Regions from separate parts of the Cedecea neteri genome, predicted to be linked through region 1. Evidence: predicted binding sites of a transcription regulator. Region 1 holds the regulator's gene; each other region holds the start of a gene.
The links. The regulator PhoB, encoded in region 1, activates phosphate uptake and scavenging genes when phosphate is short. The targets are predictions, from matches to a motif close to CTGTCATAAAACTGNCNNAT.
Positions count from the first base shown of each region.

Region 2: glpT (glycerol-3-phosphate transporter) is a predicted target of PhoB. The motif match lies at 1,657-1,676, and genes of this name have one in related genera.
Region 3: uvrB (excinuclease ABC subunit UvrB) is a predicted target of PhoB. The motif match lies at 3,168-3,187, and genes of this name have one in related genera.
Region 4: kdgR (DNA-binding transcriptional regulator KdgR) is a predicted target of PhoB. The motif match lies at 1,826-1,845, and genes of this name have one in related genera.

Region 1 covers NZ_CP009459.1:2,122,450-2,126,922, reverse strand. The annotation lists gene brnQ (branched-chain amino acid transporter carrier protein BrnQ) at 1-271, opposite strand, end outside; gene phoR (phosphate regulon sensor histidine kinase PhoR) at 697-2,004, opposite strand; gene phoB (phosphate response regulator transcription factor PhoB) at 2,027-2,716, opposite strand; gene sbcD (exonuclease subunit SbcD) at 2,916-4,133, shown strand; gene sbcC (exonuclease subunit SbcC) at 4,130-4,473, shown strand, end outside.
Region 2 covers NZ_CP009459.1:4,242,370-4,246,842, forward strand. The annotation lists gene glpQ (glycerophosphodiester phosphodiesterase) at 1-171, opposite strand, end outside; gene glpT (glycerol-3-phosphate transporter) at 191-1,543, opposite strand; gene glpA (anaerobic glycerol-3-phosphate dehydrogenase subunit A) at 1,804-3,414, shown strand; gene glpB (glycerol-3-phosphate dehydrogenase subunit GlpB) at 3,411-4,473, shown strand, end outside.
Region 3 covers NZ_CP009459.1:2,371,857-2,376,329, reverse strand. The annotation lists gene yvcK (uridine diphosphate-N-acetylglucosamine-binding protein YvcK) at 1-888, shown strand, start outside; gene uvrB (excinuclease ABC subunit UvrB) at 899-2,914, opposite strand; gene LH86_RS11210 (ABC transporter ATP-binding protein) at 3,706-4,416, shown strand; gene LH86_RS11205 (helix-turn-helix transcriptional regulator) at 4,429-4,473, opposite strand, start outside.
Region 4 covers NZ_CP009459.1:3,767,058-3,771,530, forward strand. The annotation lists gene LH86_RS17560 (MBL fold metallo-hydrolase) at 1-5, opposite strand, end outside; gene LH86_RS17565 (YebO family protein) at 22-303, opposite strand; gene mgrB (PhoP/PhoQ regulator MgrB) at 358-501, opposite strand; gene LH86_RS17570 (YobH family protein) at 661-900, shown strand; gene kdgR (DNA-binding transcriptional regulator KdgR) at 943-1,734, opposite strand; gene LH86_RS17580 (MFS transporter) at 1,910-3,283, shown strand; gene htpX (protease HtpX) at 3,329-4,210, opposite strand; gene prc (carboxy terminal-processing peptidase) at 4,403-4,473, opposite strand, start outside.

The sequences.
Region 1 (4,473 bases):
GGTAGCAGACCGTCGCCAGCAAAATACCGGCGCGGCGGCCAATCGGCGAGCTGAGGCTATCAATACCACCGCCCACGCGGGCAATCGCCACGATAGTCAGAACGGGTAAACCTACCGCCGTCACCAGGAAGCCAAGCGCCGCCGTCCAGACGTGCTCGCCAGCCTGTAAGCCAACCATAGGAGGGAAAATAATGTTGCCCGCGCCCACAAACAGCGCAAAGGTCATAAAGCCCAGCGCGATGATGTCACGAGATTTCAAATGATAGGTCATAAAATAAAGCAGCCTGTGGATGTGTGGTGTTGAAAATGCTCAAATTTTTAAACCGACGTTCAGTCCAAATAACGTTCGGTAAAAACGCGGTTATTACCGGTAACGACAGCGGAATATGCTTCTCCGGATCGGTGGCGAAGAATAGTTAGTCGAATTACCACGCAATTTCAGTCGGTCTGGTAATAACAGGGGGGCAATTAAAACGCTTATAGCGTTTGAAGACAAGAAGGGATCGGGAAACCAGAAATATATCCTTTAAAAATACGCATAAGCAGTGAATAAAGTTGATTATACGCTTTTGTTATGGCTTATCATTCGGACAAAAAAGCATCAATTCGATATTCATCACTTAACGAGTGGTGAAAATACAAACAAAAAGGCCAGAAAACTGGCCTGTGGAAAGCGAACTTGACGGTTGCGGTGAATTAATGTGCCGCCACCGCTGACTCAGGGGCAATTAAGCGCTCGGGCAGAATGAACGAAAACGTCGATCCCTGCCCCGGTACGCTTTCGATATCCAGCCGTGCATCATGATGGCTAAGGGCGTGCTTCACGATAGCCAGCCCAAGGCCGCTGCCCCCTGTCTGCCGGGATCGCGCTTTGTCTACGCGGTAGAAACGCTCCGTCAGGCGCGGAATGTGCTCGGCGGAGATCCCCGGCCCGGTATCCTTCACGCTGAACGCTACGCCGTGAGGCAGTCTGTGCCAGGTGACGGTGATGTGCGTCCCGGCTGGCGTGTGATTCACCGCGTTATATACCAGGTTTGAGATCGCGCTGCGCAGCTGTTCTTCGTTGCCGTAAACCTGCAGCCCTGGCTCAACGTTAAAAGTGAGCGTTTGCTTCTGCTGGCTCAACGTCTGCGCCTCCCGCTCAACCACGCGCAGCATCAGCGGCACGTCGATTTTTTCATTCATCGACAGCGTGGGCGCAGCTTCAATGCGCGACAGCGTTAACAATTGCCTCACCAGCCCTTCCATGCGAGAGGTTTGCTCGCGCATGGTATGCAGCGCTTTGTCCCGCAGCGGCCCTTCCAGAGCCTGATCCTGCATCATCTCCAGATAACCCTGTAACACGGTCAGCGGCGTGCGCAGCTCATGGCTAACGTTGGCAAAGAAGTTACGGCGAGCACCTTCAAGCTGATGCATCTGCGTGACGTCTCGCGCCACCATCAGCCACTGCCCGTCGGCGTAGGGCATCACGCGGAACTCAAGATGACGGCCATTGTTTAGCACCAGCGTCAGCGGGCGACCAAACTGCTGCTTCGCCACGTATTGCGAAAATTCGGGGTAACGCAGCAAGTTGAGGATATTTTGGCCGTTATCGTCCGGCCAGCGCAGGCCAAGCAGCTGCTGTGCCAGGCCGTTACACCAAAAAATGGTGCCTTCTTCGGTGGTCAACACCACCGCATCGGGTAGAGATTCAGCTCCGCTTCGGAAGCGTTTGATCAGGTTGCCTAACTCTTTGCGGCGCTTTTTATTACGTAACTGCATCTGGTGCAGCCCGTACAGCAGAGGTTCCCAGCTTCCCCGCCCGGGCGGCGGGGTCATGCTGCGGTCAACCCACAGCCACCAGGAAAGACGAAGTAAATTCCAGAAATGCCAGCTTAGCAGGGCGGTCACCGCCGCCAGTAAAAACCACGGCAGGTGGCCAAAAATCAATCCGAGAATTGCCGCTGGCATACAACAGAGCACCAGCTCCAGTACCAGCCTTTTCCATGACAGCCGTTCCAGCACGCGTCACGCTCCTGTCAGCATATTAAAAACGGGTTGAAAAACGATAACCCGTGCCGCGAACTGTTTGCACCATTTTGTCATGACCACTTGTTTCCAACGCTTTACGCAGGCGACGAATATGCACGTCTACGGTACGGTCTTCAACGTAAACGTTAGTTCCCCACACGTTATTAAGCAGCTGTTCACGGCTGTAAACGCGCTCCGGGTGGGTCATAAAGAAGTGTAACAGCTTAAATTCAGTTGGCCCCATGTCGAGCGGATCTTCGCCGGTCATCACGCGGTGTGAGGACGGGTCAAGGCTCAGCCCCTGCATCTCAATCACCTCTTCCACCGCCATCGGGGAAATACGACGCATCACGGCTTTAATACGCGCCACCAGCTCTTTAGGAGAGAATGGCTTAGTGATGTAATCATCGGCACCGACTTCAAGGCCACGCACGCGATCTTCTTCTTCGCCACGCGCGGTCAGCATCATCACCGGAATTTCCCGGGTCAGCGCTTCACGCTTCAGGTGCTTGATAAACTGGATCCCGGAACCGCCTGGCAGCATCCAGTCCAGCAGGATCAGGTCGGGGAAAGGTTCAATCAGCAGGTTAACCGCGCTGTCATAATCTTCCGCCTCTACCGACTGGAAGCCATTTTGCTCGAGCACAAAGCTCACCATTTCACGAATCGGAGCTTCATCTTCTACGACTAAAATGCGTCTCGCCATGATTTACCCTGTTGAAAAGAGACCATCTCTTATTAATTGTGCGCCAGTATGCGTCAGATTTATGACAGATTTATGAAAAAGATGACGGCCAGATATTTCACCTTTTTGAATTATGACAGCCACGGATTTTTACTGACGGTTACGCTGCCAGCTCAATAGCTTATAATCGGTAATTCGCCTCTTTGCCATGGGACAGGTTATGCGCATTCTCCACACATCAGACTGGCACCTCGGCCAAAACTTCTATACCAAAAGCCGGGCTTCTGAACATCAGGCCTTTCTCGACTGGTTGTTAAACGCCGCGGTCGAACATCAGGTGGATGCGATCCTCGTGGCGGGAGATATCTTTGATACCGGCTCGCCGCCGAGCTACGCCCGTGAAATGTATAACCGTTTTGTCGTGCAGCTGCAGCGCACCGGCTGCCAGCTCGTGGTGCTGGCGGGGAATCACGATTCCGTAGCCACCCTGAATGAATCCCGTGAGCTGCTGGCCTGCCTGAATACCCGAGTGATTGCCAGCGCCCGCCATAACAAAGACGAGCAGGCGCTGCTGCTCAATCAAAAAGACGGCACGCCGGGGGCGATTCTCTGCCCGATACCTTTCCTGCGTCCTCGCGATATTCAAAGCAGCCAGGCCGGGCTGTCCGGTCATGAAAAACAGCGCTCTTTAATGGAGGCCATCAGCGAACATTATCAGCAATGCTTTGATGCCGCCGCTGCCCTTAGAGACGACAGGCCGCTGCCGATTATCGCCACCGGGCACCTGACCACTGTGGGCGTGACGAAATCCGATGCGGTGCGCGATATCTATATTGGCACGCTGGATGCCTTCCCGGCGCAGCACTTCCCGCCCGCCGACTACATTGCGCTTGGGCACATTCATCGCGCGCAAAAAATTGGCGGCACGGAACATATTCGCTACAGCGGCTCACCGATTCCGCTGAGCTTCGACGAAACCGGCAAAGCGAAAACCGTTTTTCTGGTGACATTCAACGACGGGGCGCTGGCCAGCGTCGAGCCTCTGGAAGTCCCCATCAGCCAGCCGCTGGCCATAGTGAAAGGGTCTCTGCGTGAAATCGAACAGCAGCTTGAGCAGTGGCGAAATGCGCCGACTGAACCCAAAGTTTGGCTGGATATTGAGATCGCCACCGACGAATATCTGCACGACATGCAGCGCCAGGTGCAGGCGCTCACCGACGATTTGCCGGTCGAAGTCGTTCTGCTGCGCCGCAGCCGGGAACAGCGCGAACGGGTGATTGCCAGCCAGCATAAAGAAACGCTGAGCGAGTTAAGCGTTGAAGAGGTCTTTGAGCGGCGGCTAAGCCAGGAAGAAACCAGCGAGGAACGCGCCGCCAGGCTAAGAACGCTGTTTGCCCAAACCCTTTCAGATTTGCACCAGCAGGAGGAACAGGCATGAAGATCCTCAGCCTGCGGTTAAAAAACATCAACTCCCTGAAAGGCGAGTGGAAAATTGATTTCACCCAGGAGCCTTTCGCCAGTAACGGACTGTTTGCCATCACCGGCCCCACGGGCGCGGGCAAAACCACCCTGCTGGATGCTATTTGCCTGGCGCTGTACCACAAGACACCGCGCCTCAACACCGTGTCGCAGTCGCAAAATGACCTGATGACCCGTGACACGGCGGAATGCCTGGCTGAAGTCGAGTTTGAGGTAAAAGGCACGGGTTACCGCGCGTTCTGGAGCCAGAACCGCGCCCGCAACGCGGCCAACGGCAATCTTCAGGCACCTCGCGTGGA
Region 2 (4,473 bases), 2.1 Mb from region 1:
TTGCTCAAGGTAATCCGCGCCCTGGGCATAGGCCATCGCCTTCGCCGGCAGCGTGTGCTCGGGCAGGTAGCCGCTGGCGCCCCGGTGGGCAATCACGATTTTGTCCGTCGTCTGGGCGAAGACGCTGCTGGTTGCCACCAGCACCACACCCGCCAGTAAAGATTTTGCCATCAGTTTCATGGTGTTTTCCTTAGCCGTTTTTCAGCATTTTTTCATCGTGGTGTTTACGCTCACCAATCATCACCACAATCAGCAACAGCACGGCCAAAATACTGCCGCCAATCATCACGATAAAGCCGCCGTCCCAGCCGAAGAAGTCCACGGTGTAGCCGACAATCGCGCTGGCCGCGACCGAGCCGCCCAGGTAGCCAAACAGGCCGGTAAAGCCCGCTGCCGTCCCTGCCGCTTTCTTAGGTGCAAGCTCAAGCGCATGCAGGCCAATCAGCATCACCGGGCCGTAAATCAGGAAACCGATAACGATCATACAGGTCATATCCACGCCCGGATTGCCCGGCGGGTTGAGCCAGTAAACCACGGTGGCAATTGTCACCAGCACCATGAAGAACACGCCTGTCGCGCCGCGGTTACCTTTAAACACCTTGTCCGACATCCAGCCGCACAGCAGCGTGCCGGGAATACCCGCGTATTCATAAAGGAAGTAGGCCCACGAGGATTTATCCAGCGCGAAGTGCTTCACTTCTTTCAGGTAAGTTGGCGACCAGTCCAGGATGCCGTAACGCAGCAAATAGACAAACACGTTGGCAATGGCGATGTACCACAGCAGACGGTTAGGGAAGACGTACTTCATGAAGATCTGCTTAGCCGTCAGCTCTTCTTCCGCTTTCTCGCTGTAATCGTCCGGGTAGTCGTTTTTGTACTCTTCAATCGGCGGCAGGCCGCAGGATTGAGGCGTGTCGCGCATTAAACCGAAAGCGATAATCGCCACAATGATGGCGGCGAAAGCGGGCATGTACAGCGCCGCATGCCAGTCGTTAAACCACGCCATCCCCAGCAGGAACAGCAGCGGAGGAATACCACCGCCGACGTTATGGGCGCAGTTCCAGACGGAAACAATGCCTCCACGCTCCTTCTGCGACCACCAGTGCACCATGGTGCGCCCGCACGGCGGCCATCCCATGCCCTGGAACCAGCCACAGGCGAACAGCAGCACAAACATGATTGCGATGCTGGACGTTGCCCACGGCACAAAGCCCATAAACAGCATCACGGCGGCGGCAAGAATCAGCCCGGCGGGTAGAAATACGCGCGGATTCGAGCGATCGGAGACCGAACCCATGATGAATTTCGAAAATCCGTAAGCGATCGAAATCCCGGAAAGTGCAAAACCGAGATCGCCTCGGGAGAAGCCCTGCTCCACCAGATACGGCATCGCAAGGGTAAAGTTTTTCCTCACCAGATAGTAAGCGGCATAACCAAAAAAGATACCCATGAAGATTTGCCAGCGCAGGCGGCGATAGGTCGGATCTATCTGCTCCTCTGGCAAACGCGTCTTATGCGCGGCGGGTTTGAAGATACTTAACATACGAGCCTCCGTGGCGTTGATGTTCAGCGGGAGCAAGCGGCTCCTGCCAAATGTTCTTTTGCGAGCGCATGGTAGTTATCTGGGCGCGTATTTACTGTGAAACATCGCACACAATGTTACATTTTTATTACAGAAAGGCGAAATGGTGCATATTTTCACTAATTATTTTCGTTTATTGCTCGAATTTGCTCGCAATCAAACATTCCACACTTTCTTTGTGGCTGAATAACGGTAAATAAAAAAGGGTAAAGGAGCACCATGTGAGCAGAGAAGCGGACGTGATTATCATCGGTGGAGGGGCAACCGGTGCCGGCATAGCGCGAGACTGCGCCCGCCGCGGGCTGAAAGTACTGCTGCTTGAACGTCACGACATCGCAACCGGTGCCACAGGCCGCAATCACGGCCTGCTTCATAGCGGCTCACGCTATGCGGTCACCGACGGAGAATCCGCCAAAGAGTGCATCGAAGAAAACCGCATTCTACGGCGGATTGCCCGCCACTGTATCGAGCCCACGGATGGCCTGTTTATTACCCTGCCGGAAGATGACCTGGGGTTTCAAAGCGGGTTTATCGCCGCCTGCCGCCAGGCCGGTATTCCCGCAGAAGCATTGGATCCCAGAGAGGCATTGCGGCTGGAGCCTTCAGCCAATCCATCGCTTCTCGGCGCGGTTCGTGTTCCGGATGGCACGGTCGATCCCTTCCGCCTCACCGCCGCTAACATGCTTGATGCCAAAGAACACGGGGCAGAAGTGCTGACGGGCTGCGAGATCACCGGGCTGATTCGCGAAGGCTCACGCGTTTGCGGCGTGCGAGTCTTCAACCACCTTACGCGCCAGCCAGGTGAGTTCCGGGCGCCAATGGTGGTAAATGCCGCAGGGATCTGGGGGCAACGCATCGCAGAATATGCCGATCTCAGCGTAAAAATGTTCCCGGCCAAAGGGACATTACTGATCCTCGGGCACCGCATCAATAACATGGTCATCAACCGCTGCCGCAAACCGGCAGACGCCGATATTCTGGTCCCCGGCGATACCATTTCGCTTATCGGTACAACTTCAACGCATATCGACTACGACCAAATCGACAACATGTGCGTCGCGCCGGATGAAGTGGACGCGCTGATTCGTGAGGGAGAAAAACTGGCGCCGGTGCTGGGCCGAACCCGCATCCTTCGGGCCTACGCTGGCGTCCGACCTCTGGTTGCCAGCGACAACGATCCTACCGGGCGCAGCGTCAGCCGCGGAATTGTGCTGCTGGACCACGCGAAGCGCGACGGCATGGACGGCTTCATCACCATTACCGGCGGGAAACTGATGACCTACCGCCTGATGGCGGAGTGGGCAACGGACCTGGTTTGCGAGCGTTTAGGCAACACCACGCCCTGCTCCACGGCTTCAGCGTCGCTGCCGGGCTCCGAGCAGACCGCGGAGCAAACGCTGGGGAAAGTTATCTCCTTACCGCCAACAATTCGCGGTTCCGCCGTCTGGCGGCACGGTGACCGAGCGACGCGGCTGCTCAATAACAGCCGACTCAGCAACAGCCTGGTGTGCGAATGCGAAGCCGTCACCACCGGCGAAGTGCGCTATGCCATTGATGCCCTGGGCGTAAAAAACCTGGGAGATTTGCGCCGCAGAACGCGCGTCGGCATGGGCACCTGCCAGGGCGAGCTGTGCGCCTGTCGGGCAGCCGGTCTCCTGCAGCGCTTCCAGCTCACTACGCCTGCCCAATCGCTGGAGCAGCTCTCTCACTTCCTCAACGAACGCTGGAAGGGCGTTCGCCCTGTCGCCTGGGGAAATGCACTGCGAGAAAGCGAATTTACCGCCTGGGTTTACCAGGGGCTATGCGGTCTGGATAACGGAGAACAGGGATGAAATTCGACACTATTATCATTGGCAGCGGCCTGGCCGGACTGACAGCCGGCATAAAGCTGGCGGAAAGCGGCCAGCGCTGCGCCATCGTCAGCCGTGGGCAAAGCGCGCTGCACTTCTCTTCTGGCTCACTGGATTTGCTTTCAACGTTACCGGACGGCACTCCCGTTCACCAGCCAGAGGCCGCGCTGGAAAACCTGGCGGAGCAAGCGCCTCATCACCCCTATAGCCTGATGGGCAAAGAGCGTGTGCTGGCGCTCGCCGCAGAGAGTGAGCAACTGCTGGCCAGGGCTGGTATTCCGCTGGTGGGTCATCACCGCCAGAATCACCTCAGAATCACGCCGCTGGGCAAGCAAAGAGCCAGCTGGCTCAGCCCGCCGGAAGTGCCACAGGCGCCGTTGCCCTGGCAAAAAGTGACGGTGATTAATATTGCTGGCTTCCTGGATTTTCAGGCTGAGCTGGTGGCGGGTTCACTGTCAGCCACCGGCTGTAACGTGCACGTCGCCGAGCTTACCTTGCCGGTACTCGATGTCCTGCGAAACAACCCCAGCGAGTTTCGCGCCGTGAACATTGCCCGGGTGCTGGATCTGCCGGAAAACCTTCCGGCGCTGGTGGATGAACTCAGGCTGCTATTAGGCAGCGGTGAAGCCATGATCCTGCCCGCCTGCCTCGGCCTGGAGGAAAGTACGGTTTCAGCCCTGCAACAGGCGCTAAACGTGCCGGTAAAACTGCTGCCAACGCTGCCGCCTTCGGTACTTGGGATGAGGTTACACAATGCACTCCGCCGCCGTTTTCAGACCCTGGGCGGGCTTGTTATGCCCGGTGATGCCGTGACTGGCGCTCAGCTTGAACAAGGGCGTATCAATGCCCTGTTCACCAAAAATCATCGTGGAGTGCCGCTGCGGACCCGGCATGTCATCCTGGCCAGCGGCAGCTTTTTCAGCGGCGGGCTGGAAGCTACCAGACAACACGTTATCGAGCCCATCTTCGGGCTGGACGTGAACATCCAGGCCGATCGAGCCGCCTGGAGCAAGACAGATTTCTTTACGCCGCAGCCCTGGC
Region 3 (4,473 bases), 250 kb from region 1:
GATCTTGATCGGGTTGTCGCACTGGGCGGTGGGCACGGTCTGGGCAGAGTAATGTCATCTCTCTCCCCTCTTGGCTCACGTTTAACCGGCATCGTCACCACCACCGACAACGGTGGTTCAACGGGGCGTATTCGGCGCTCTGAAGGCGGGATTGCCTGGGGAGATATGCGCAACTGCCTGAACCAGCTGATCACCGAACCAAGCGTGGCATCGACAATGTTTGAGTACCGTTTTGGCGGTAATGGCGAACTTTCAGGCCATAACCTCGGAAACCTGATGTTAAAAGCGCTGGATCACCTCAGCGTGCGCCCTCTGGAAGCAATCAATTTAATTCGCAACTTGCTAAAGGTCGATGCACAGCTGATTCCGATGTCGGAACATCCGGTCGATTTAATGGCTACCGACGACCAGGGCAACGCCGTGTATGGCGAAGTGAGTATCGACCAGTTGCCCAATCCACCGCAGGATTTGGCGGTCTACCCTAAAGTCCCGGCCACGCGTGAAGCCCTGGAAGCCATCGCTGAAGCCGATTTAATTTTGATTGGCCCAGGGAGCTTTTACACCAGCCTGATGCCGATTCTGCTGCTTGAAGAGATGGATCAGGCGCTGCGCCGCACGCCAGCGCCAATGGTGTATATCGGCAACCTGGGCAAAGAGCTAAGCCCTGCCGCAGCCAGCCTTTCCCTGCGCCAAAAACTTGAGTTGATGGAACAGCATATCGGAAAACGCGTTATCGATGCCGTACTGGTTGGCCCGCAGGTTGACGTCAGCGAAGTAGGCGACAGATTGGTTATCCAACAGCCGCTGGAGGCCAGCGACATTCGCTATCGCCACGACCGCCAGCTGCTGCGGGCAGCCCTCGAACAGGCCGTGCAGCAGCTCGGTTAAGGCTCGCCGCTTATGAGGCGGCGATAAACATTTCGCGCAACTTGTGGAGCTGGTCGCGAACCTGCGCGGCCTCTTCAAACTCCAGATTCTGCGCATGTTCCAGCATCTTCGTTTCAAGCTGATGAATTTTCTGCTGCAGCGCTTTCGGGGTCAGCACAACTTCATCATCTTCAATCACGCTGCGTGCTTTGGTTTTAACCCGCCCTTTGGTCTTAGCCATGCCTTCGCCAAGCTGCAGAACGTCCACCACTCGTTTGTTCAGGCCCTGCGGCGTAATACCATTCTCTTCGTTGTAGCGCTGCTGCTTCTCACGGCGGCGTTCGGTTTCACCAATCGCTTTGGCCATTGACGGCGTGATTTTATCGCCGTAGAGAATCGCCTTGCCGTTAACGTTACGCGCCGCACGGCCAATGGTCTGAATAAGCGAGCGCTCGGAACGCAGAAAACCTTCTTTATCCGCATCCAGAATGGCAACCAGCGACACTTCCGGCATATCAAGACCTTCTCGCAGCAGGTTGATCCCCACCAGGACGTCAAATTCACCAAGACGCAAATCGCGGATAATCTCCATGCGCTCCACGGTGTCGATATCTGAGTGCAGGTAGCGCACGCGCTCGCCATGCTCCTCTAAATACTCGGTCAGATCTTCCGCCATCCGCTTGGTTAATGTCGTCACCAGCACGCGTTCATTGATGGCCACACGTTTACGAATTTCAGAGAGCAAATCATCTACCTGCGTTGCCACCGGGCGCACTTCAATCACTGGATCGAGCAGCCCCGTAGGGCGAACAACCTGGTCAACGATGTCCTCGCCAGATTTTTCCAGCTCATAGTTGCCCGGCGTCGCTGAAACGTAGATGGTCTGCGGGGCCAGCGCTTCAAACTCTTCAAATTTTAACGGGCGGTTATCCAGCGCCGACGGCAGGCGGAAACCGTATTCCACCAGCGTTTCTTTACGGGCTCGGTCGCCACGATACATGCCGCCAATTTGCGGAATGGTGACGTGGGATTCATCCACCACCAGCAGGCCATCAGCCGGAAGATAGTCAAAAAGCGTCGGGGGTGGTTCGCCAGGCCCTCGCCCGGAGAGGAAGCGCGAGTAGTTTTCAATGCCCGAGCAATAACCCAGCTCGTTCATCATCTCGAGATCAAACTGGGTTCGCTGGGTAATACGCTGCTCTTCCAGCAGTTTATTATTTTCCAGCAGGAATTTTCGGCGCTCGGCCAGCTCAACTTTGATGTCTTCCATCGCCTGCACAATACGCTCGCGCGGCGTCACGTAGTGCGATTTAGGGTAGATAGTAAAACGCTGAATAGTTTGATCGATTTGCCCGGTGAGCGGATCAAACAGCGACAGCCTTTCAACCTCTTCGTCGAACAATTCAACGCGAAGCGCAAGATCGTCTGATTCAGCCGGGAAGATATCGACCACCTCCCCTCTTACGCGGAACGTACCGCGCTGGAATGCCTGATCGTTGCGCGTGTATTGCAGCTCCGTGAGACGGCGCAGGATCGCCCGCTGATCGATGATCATGCCCTTCGTCAGATGAAGCATCATCTTCAGGTACAGGTCCGGGTCACCCAGACCGTAGATCGCCGACACGGATGCCACCACGATGACGTCCCGGCGCTCAAGCAGCGCTTTGGTCGCCGACAGACGCATCTGTTCAATGTGTTCGTTCACCGACGCATCTTTTTCAATGAAGGTGTCCGAGCTTGGCACATAAGCTTCAGGCTGGTAGTAATCGTAGTAAGAGACAAAAAACTCAACGGCATTGTCCGGGAAGAACTCTTTCATTTCACCGTAAAGCTGCGCCGCCAGCGTCTTATTTGGCGCCAGTACCATCGTGGGGCGCTGAAGGTCAGCAATCACGTTTGCCACCGTGAAGGTTTTACCCGACCCCGTAACGCCCAGCAGCGTCTGGTGCGCCAGCCCGTTTTCAAGCCCGTCTTTCAGGCGAAGGATAGCTTCAGGCTGGTCGCCAGAAGGTTTAAATGCGGAATTCAGTTTGAACGCTTTACTCATGAACGGGCTACCTGATGAAGAAACGAGCGGGCCGGAGAGTAATTTTACCCGGCAGCGGGATTTTTGCCAGTATAAAAACTGTATAAAACACCAGTTCTCATTTTTACTACGCCTGCTAACGACTGCTTTTTGCCACTTTGTTTGCCCACAATTTGCCCCTTCGCCAGATAAATCTCCAGCCGTGACCGGTTATCCCCAAATTTTTTCGCCTTTTAACATTTGTCAAGGGAGGTAAGGATACCTCTGGCCGAATGTTTGACAGTTTTATTGCAGCTGTTGCTTTTATTTAACAAATTGAATTTAAATGAATATTTCACAAAGACCGGTTTCGCGCCAATTTGGCCGCAGGCCGCGCCCGCTCTCGCTTTCGTCAAGTTTTCTAACTCTAATGCACAAGGTTATCCACAGGAATGGTGGATAACTGCAGCAAGCCCTTTTGCCTAGCCACTCGGAAAAATCCCTGATCTTCCTGTGCCAGGGGCGAAAAAAAATTTTCGCTAATTTTTTTGCTTTTATTCATTCGATTTCGCTATACCCGGCCATATTGAGCAAGATCCCGAAATCGAGATATATCCTGAGGTTAAAAGGCGTTTTATTGCACCAAATTCGTTCTTTTTAGCACCTGTCGGGTGCAGCAAGATCTCATCTTGCACCTCAACTTTATCCTCTCAGGAAACCGATACTCAGTTTTATCCTGAATAGCGCGATGCTTTCAGGCGTTATCACCAAGCTGGCAAGCTAATTGCAGCATATCCAGGGGGGAAATGACTCCCCAACCCAGGAGATGAGCCATGCTTAGCTTACGCGCTGTTAATCAGTTCTACGGTAACAATCACATTCTGTGGAACCTCGACCTCGAGCTGACCTCGGGAGAATGCACCTGCGTGCTTGGCGCGCCAGGCCAGGGCAAAACCACGCTCGTAAACTGCATTACCGGCTATTTGCCAGTCCAAAGCGGCAGCATGCTGTGGCAACAGGCGGGACAGCCGCCCGAAGACTTGGTGAATAAACCGGTTGAGCGCAGGACTGCGCTTGGGATCGGTTACGTTCCCCAGGACAGACGCATCTTCTCCCAGCTTAGCGTTGAGGAAAACCTGCAGATAGCCATGATGGCCGGTCATCAGGCCCCTCGGGCCATTCCGGTGCTAATTGATGACCTGTTTCCCGAGCTTTATAGCCTACGGCAGGTAAAAAGCTGCGAACTCAGCGGAGATATGCAGCAACAGTTAGCGCTTGCCAGGGCACTGGTTTTAGAACCCAGGCTGCTGATACTGGATGAGCCCACTCTCGGCGGAGGGCACCGCTTTATCACAGAAATGGGCAACCTCATCCGGCGCTTAAACCGCGACTTCGGCCTGACTATTTTGTTGGTCGAACAGCGGCTGTCTTTTATACGCCGGGTTGCAGACAAGTTTTGCCTGTTACATAAAGGCCGGAATGTCGCGCAAGGAAATGTCTCCCAACTGGACGACAAGCTCGTGGCAGGCTGGTTAGATCCCTGAACGCAGTCTCTACTACAAATTGTTCAATTTTGCCTGAAAGACCGGGTTGAGGTCCGT
Region 4 (4,473 bases), 1.6 Mb from region 1:
CTCATCCCACCTCCAGCCAGATTAGCGTTCCGCTACCAGACGCACAAAGTCGTCGTCATTTTCTTCTTCAACCTTCGCAGCCAGTTTGTGTTCCGGCTCTGGTTCGTTCGCCTCGCACAAACGGCGCAGCAAGGCATTTTGACGTTTCTGTAAATCAACCAGTTCTTCAAGCAGCGCAATCTGCTCGTTTGCACGGCAGCTGGAACGATTGACAAAAAACCACAGGACAAGACCGACAATCAACGTCACCAGCGAGATTGCCAGCGGCATGATAGTTAAAGCACTAAAACCCAGTTCGTTCATCTTACCACCTCAAAAAAAACGCATTCTACACCTGAGGCAGAGAGAGAAAAATCACTACCAGGGGATAAATTTATTAATGGTACAAATGCCGCTGAAAAATTGCACATCCTGGTCGCACATCACATTTATCATTTGAGTCCATAGCAGCAGGCAGGTAACAACAATCACCAGAACGATCACCCATCTGTACTTTCTCACTACATCGTCACCTCTTGACCATAGAATTTCGCTAATTTAACACTAACCAACTAAACCATGAGTAACGTTTCCTGCTTTTTCATTTCAGAATCATCAGATTGTGCCGTTAATTATTCATAGTAGGGTTGATGCAGGATTGAATTGATGTTTGAGGGCACTATGCGAGCGATTATTCGTACGATTGTTGTTATTGCCATTATCTGGATTGGCCTGTTGCTTTCCGGCTATGGGGTTTTGATTGGCAGCAAAGAAAATGCTGCCGGACTTGGATTGCAATGTAAGTACCTGACGGCACGTAATACCGTGACCGCACAGTTTATTCATACCGACAGTGGGATTATTGGCCTGACCGACTGCCCGCTGCTGCGTAAAGTGGACACGCCTATTGATAATGGTTAGGCCTCAAGGGCCGCGTGTTCTGCGCGGCCCACTTTAACAAAATCAGAAAGGATAGTGGTGATAGCCCATTTGCTCTGACAGCGCACGCGCTGCCTGATGAAGAATATTCACGTATTCAGACAGCCCCTCATCCGAATAGCGAAGCGTTGGAAATGAAATACTCATTCCCGCAATGACAACACCAAAACGATCAAACACCGGCACCGCCACGCAGCGAAGGCCTTCTTCCTGTTCCTCGTTATCTTCGCCATACCCCTGCTCACGCACCTGATCAAGCACAGGGAGAAGCGCTTCAGTACTGACGATAGTACGTTCCGTGCTGCGGACATATTCTACGTCAGAGAGAATATCCAGAATCTCCTCGCGCGGTCGCCAGGCCAGCAAAACCTTCCCGATTGCAGTGCTGTACAAAGGATTCCGACGTCCTACGCGGGAATACATGCGTAAATTATAGAGCGAGTCAATTTTATGAATATAGACAATGCTGCTGTCGTCCAGCGCACCGAGGTGAATCGCCTCTTTGGTCCGCCGCGAGAGCTCCCTCATCTGTATGTCTGCACTGCGGATAAGGTCAACGTTCTGCAGGGCACTGCTGCCAAGCTCAAAAAGCTTAAGCGTCAGCGCATATTTCTCTAACTCGTCTTCCTGAGAGACATAGCCCAGTGACTTCATAGTCTGCAGAAAGCGATACACGGTACTCTTGGACATCATCACACGCTGAGAAAGTTCGGTTATCCCAATCTCTTTTTCTTCACCAAGCGCCTGCAGGATGCCGAAAACTTTCAGCACGGAAGAGACTGCATCGGGCTGTTTGTCGGAGTCTGAGAGTGCCATACTTCACCTCGGATGTTATTGTTTTATAAAAATCAGAACTGCTTTTTAGTATATTGATGCCCCGTGAGTGTCGCAATCAAAGCCTGCTGATTCGTTACAAATCTGCGGCATCAGCGAGATTAATTAATGGTAAAATCATTACCCTCCTAACGACCTCAGACAGCCTTTTCAAAGTATGGATAAATCAGTGTCCGACGGCTTGCCTACGCCCCAGCGTTATGGCGCCATTTTAACCATCGCGCTCGGCATCATGATGGCCGTGCTGGACGGCGCTATTGCTAACGTTGCCCTGCCTACCATTGCGCACGATTTGAATGCCAGCCCGGCGGAATCTATTTGGGTAGTTAACGCTTATCAAATAGCGATTATTGTCTCGCTGCTGTCGCTTTCGTTTCTCGGCGATATTTTTGGCTACCGCCGTATCTATCAATGCGGTCTGGTCCTGTTCTGCCTGACCTCACTGTTTTGTGCCGTTTCAACGTCGTTGCCGATGCTCACCTTAGCCCGCGTACTGCAAGGCTTTGGCGGTGCTGCGCTAATGAGCGTAAATACCGCCCTGATACGCCTCATTTATCCTCAACGTTTTCTTGGCCGAGGAATGGGGGTCAATTCATTTATCGTTGCCGTCTCTTCCGCAGCCGGCCCCACCGTTGCCGCCGCAATTCTTTCGGTGGCCTCCTGGCAGTGGCTGTTTTTAATCAATGTGCCGATTGGCATCGTTTCGCTGATTCTGGCGCTGCGCTATTTACCCCCTAATCAGCAAAAATCCCAGGGTCAGCGTTTTGATATCCCGAGTGCGGTGATGAACGCCCTCACCTTCGGCCTGCTTATTTCAGCGATCGGTGGTTTTTCACAGGGCCAGCCGGGGTTCGTCATTATCGGTGAACTGGTTGCGCTTATCGTGATTGGCTTTTTCTTCATCCGTCGCCAGCTTCGCTTGCCGTTCCCTCTGCTGCCGGTCGACCTGCTGCGAATTCCGATTTTTTCTCTGTCTATCGGCACGTCAATATGTTCGTTTGGCGCTCAAATGCTGGCGCTGGTTTCACTGCCCTTTTTCCTGCAAACCGTCGTGGGTCGCAGTGAGGTTGAAACCGGTCTGCTGTTAACGCCGTGGCCGCTGGCAACGATGGTGATGGCACCGCTGGCAGGTTATCTTATCGAACGTGTTCATGCTGGCCTGATGGGCGCCGTAGGGCTTTTAGTGATGGCCTGCGGCTTGTTTGCTTTGGCCATGCTCCCGCACGATCCGTCCGACCTGAATATTATCTGGCGTATGGTGCTGTGTGGGGCAGGATTCGGCCTCTTCCAGTCCCCGAATAACCACACCATTATCTCCTCGGCGCCTCGCCACCGTAGCGGAGGGGCAAGCGGAATGCTGGGGACGGCTCGCCTGCTCGGTCAAAGCTGCGGCGCCGCACTGGTCGCGCTAATGTTTAACTTGTTTGGTAACAGCGGGACGCATGCCTCGCTGATTCTTGCAGGCATATTTGCCACCATTGCCGCCGTCGTCAGCGGACTGCGAATGTCCCAGCCTCGGGCTCAGGCATAAAAAAAGCGTGCCGCGAGGGCACGCTTTTTCACTTCAACCTTCCGGTTACTTCAGGTATTCGCCGCTGCGCAGCGCTTCGATACGTTTGTCCAGCGGCGGGTGCGTCATGAACAATTCGCTCATTGACCTGGCCTTACCGTTGATACAAAACGCCATCATGCTGCTGGCTTCCTGCGGCTCGTAGCTGGTTTTCAGGCGCTGCAGCGCAGCAATCATCTTCTCGCGGCCCACAAGCTTCGCGGAACCTGCGTCAGCATGGAATTCACGATGGCGTGAGAACCACATGGTGATGATGCTTGCCAGAATGCCAAACACCAGCTCAAGCACCGTCGCCACCGCAAAGTAAATCAGCGGGTTGCCGTTGCTGCTTTCGTTATCATCACGGTTCCCGGACAGGAAGCCGGAAGCCACCTGAGCGATGATACGGGAGATAAAGATAACAAAGGTGTTCACCACGCCCTGAATCAGCGTCATGGTGACCATATCGCCATTGGCGATATGGCTGATTTCGTGCGCGATAACCGCTTCCGCTTCGTCACGACTCATGTTTTGCAGCAGACCTGTGCTGACCGCAACCAGAGAGGCGTCACGGCGAGCGCCGGTGGCGAAAGCATTGATATCCGGCGCATGGTAAATCGCAACCTGCGGCATGGCGATACCCGCCTGCTGTGACTGCCGCTGCACGGTTTCCATCAACCAGTGCTCAGTTTCATTACGAGGTTGCTCAATCACCTCACCGCCTACTGAACGCAATGCCATCCATTTTGACATCAGCAGGGAAATAAAAGAGCCGCCAAAGCCAAACAGCACCGCCATGATCATCAGACCCTGAACGCTGCTCGACTGGATCCCCGTCAGGCTTAGCACCAGCCCGAAAACGACCATTACCGCAAGGTTGGTCAACAGGAAAAGCCCGATACGCATCATAATTTTCTTTTTACCTCGGTTAAAAACACGCTCTTTGCGCTCCCCCACATCGTAGGGGCGCGCCGTCTATTTTCAAGCATCAGCCCCGCCCAAGTGGTTAATAATACATAACTTTACATTTTGTATGCATTTATCTTACATCACCAAAGACAGGCAAAAAAATGGGCACCGCTTTGGTGCCCATCTGGGAGGTTATTTTGCCGCCGGTTGTTCAGCCGGCCTGTCTTGCTCCATACCGGCAAGATCGATGGCAATGTGTACCG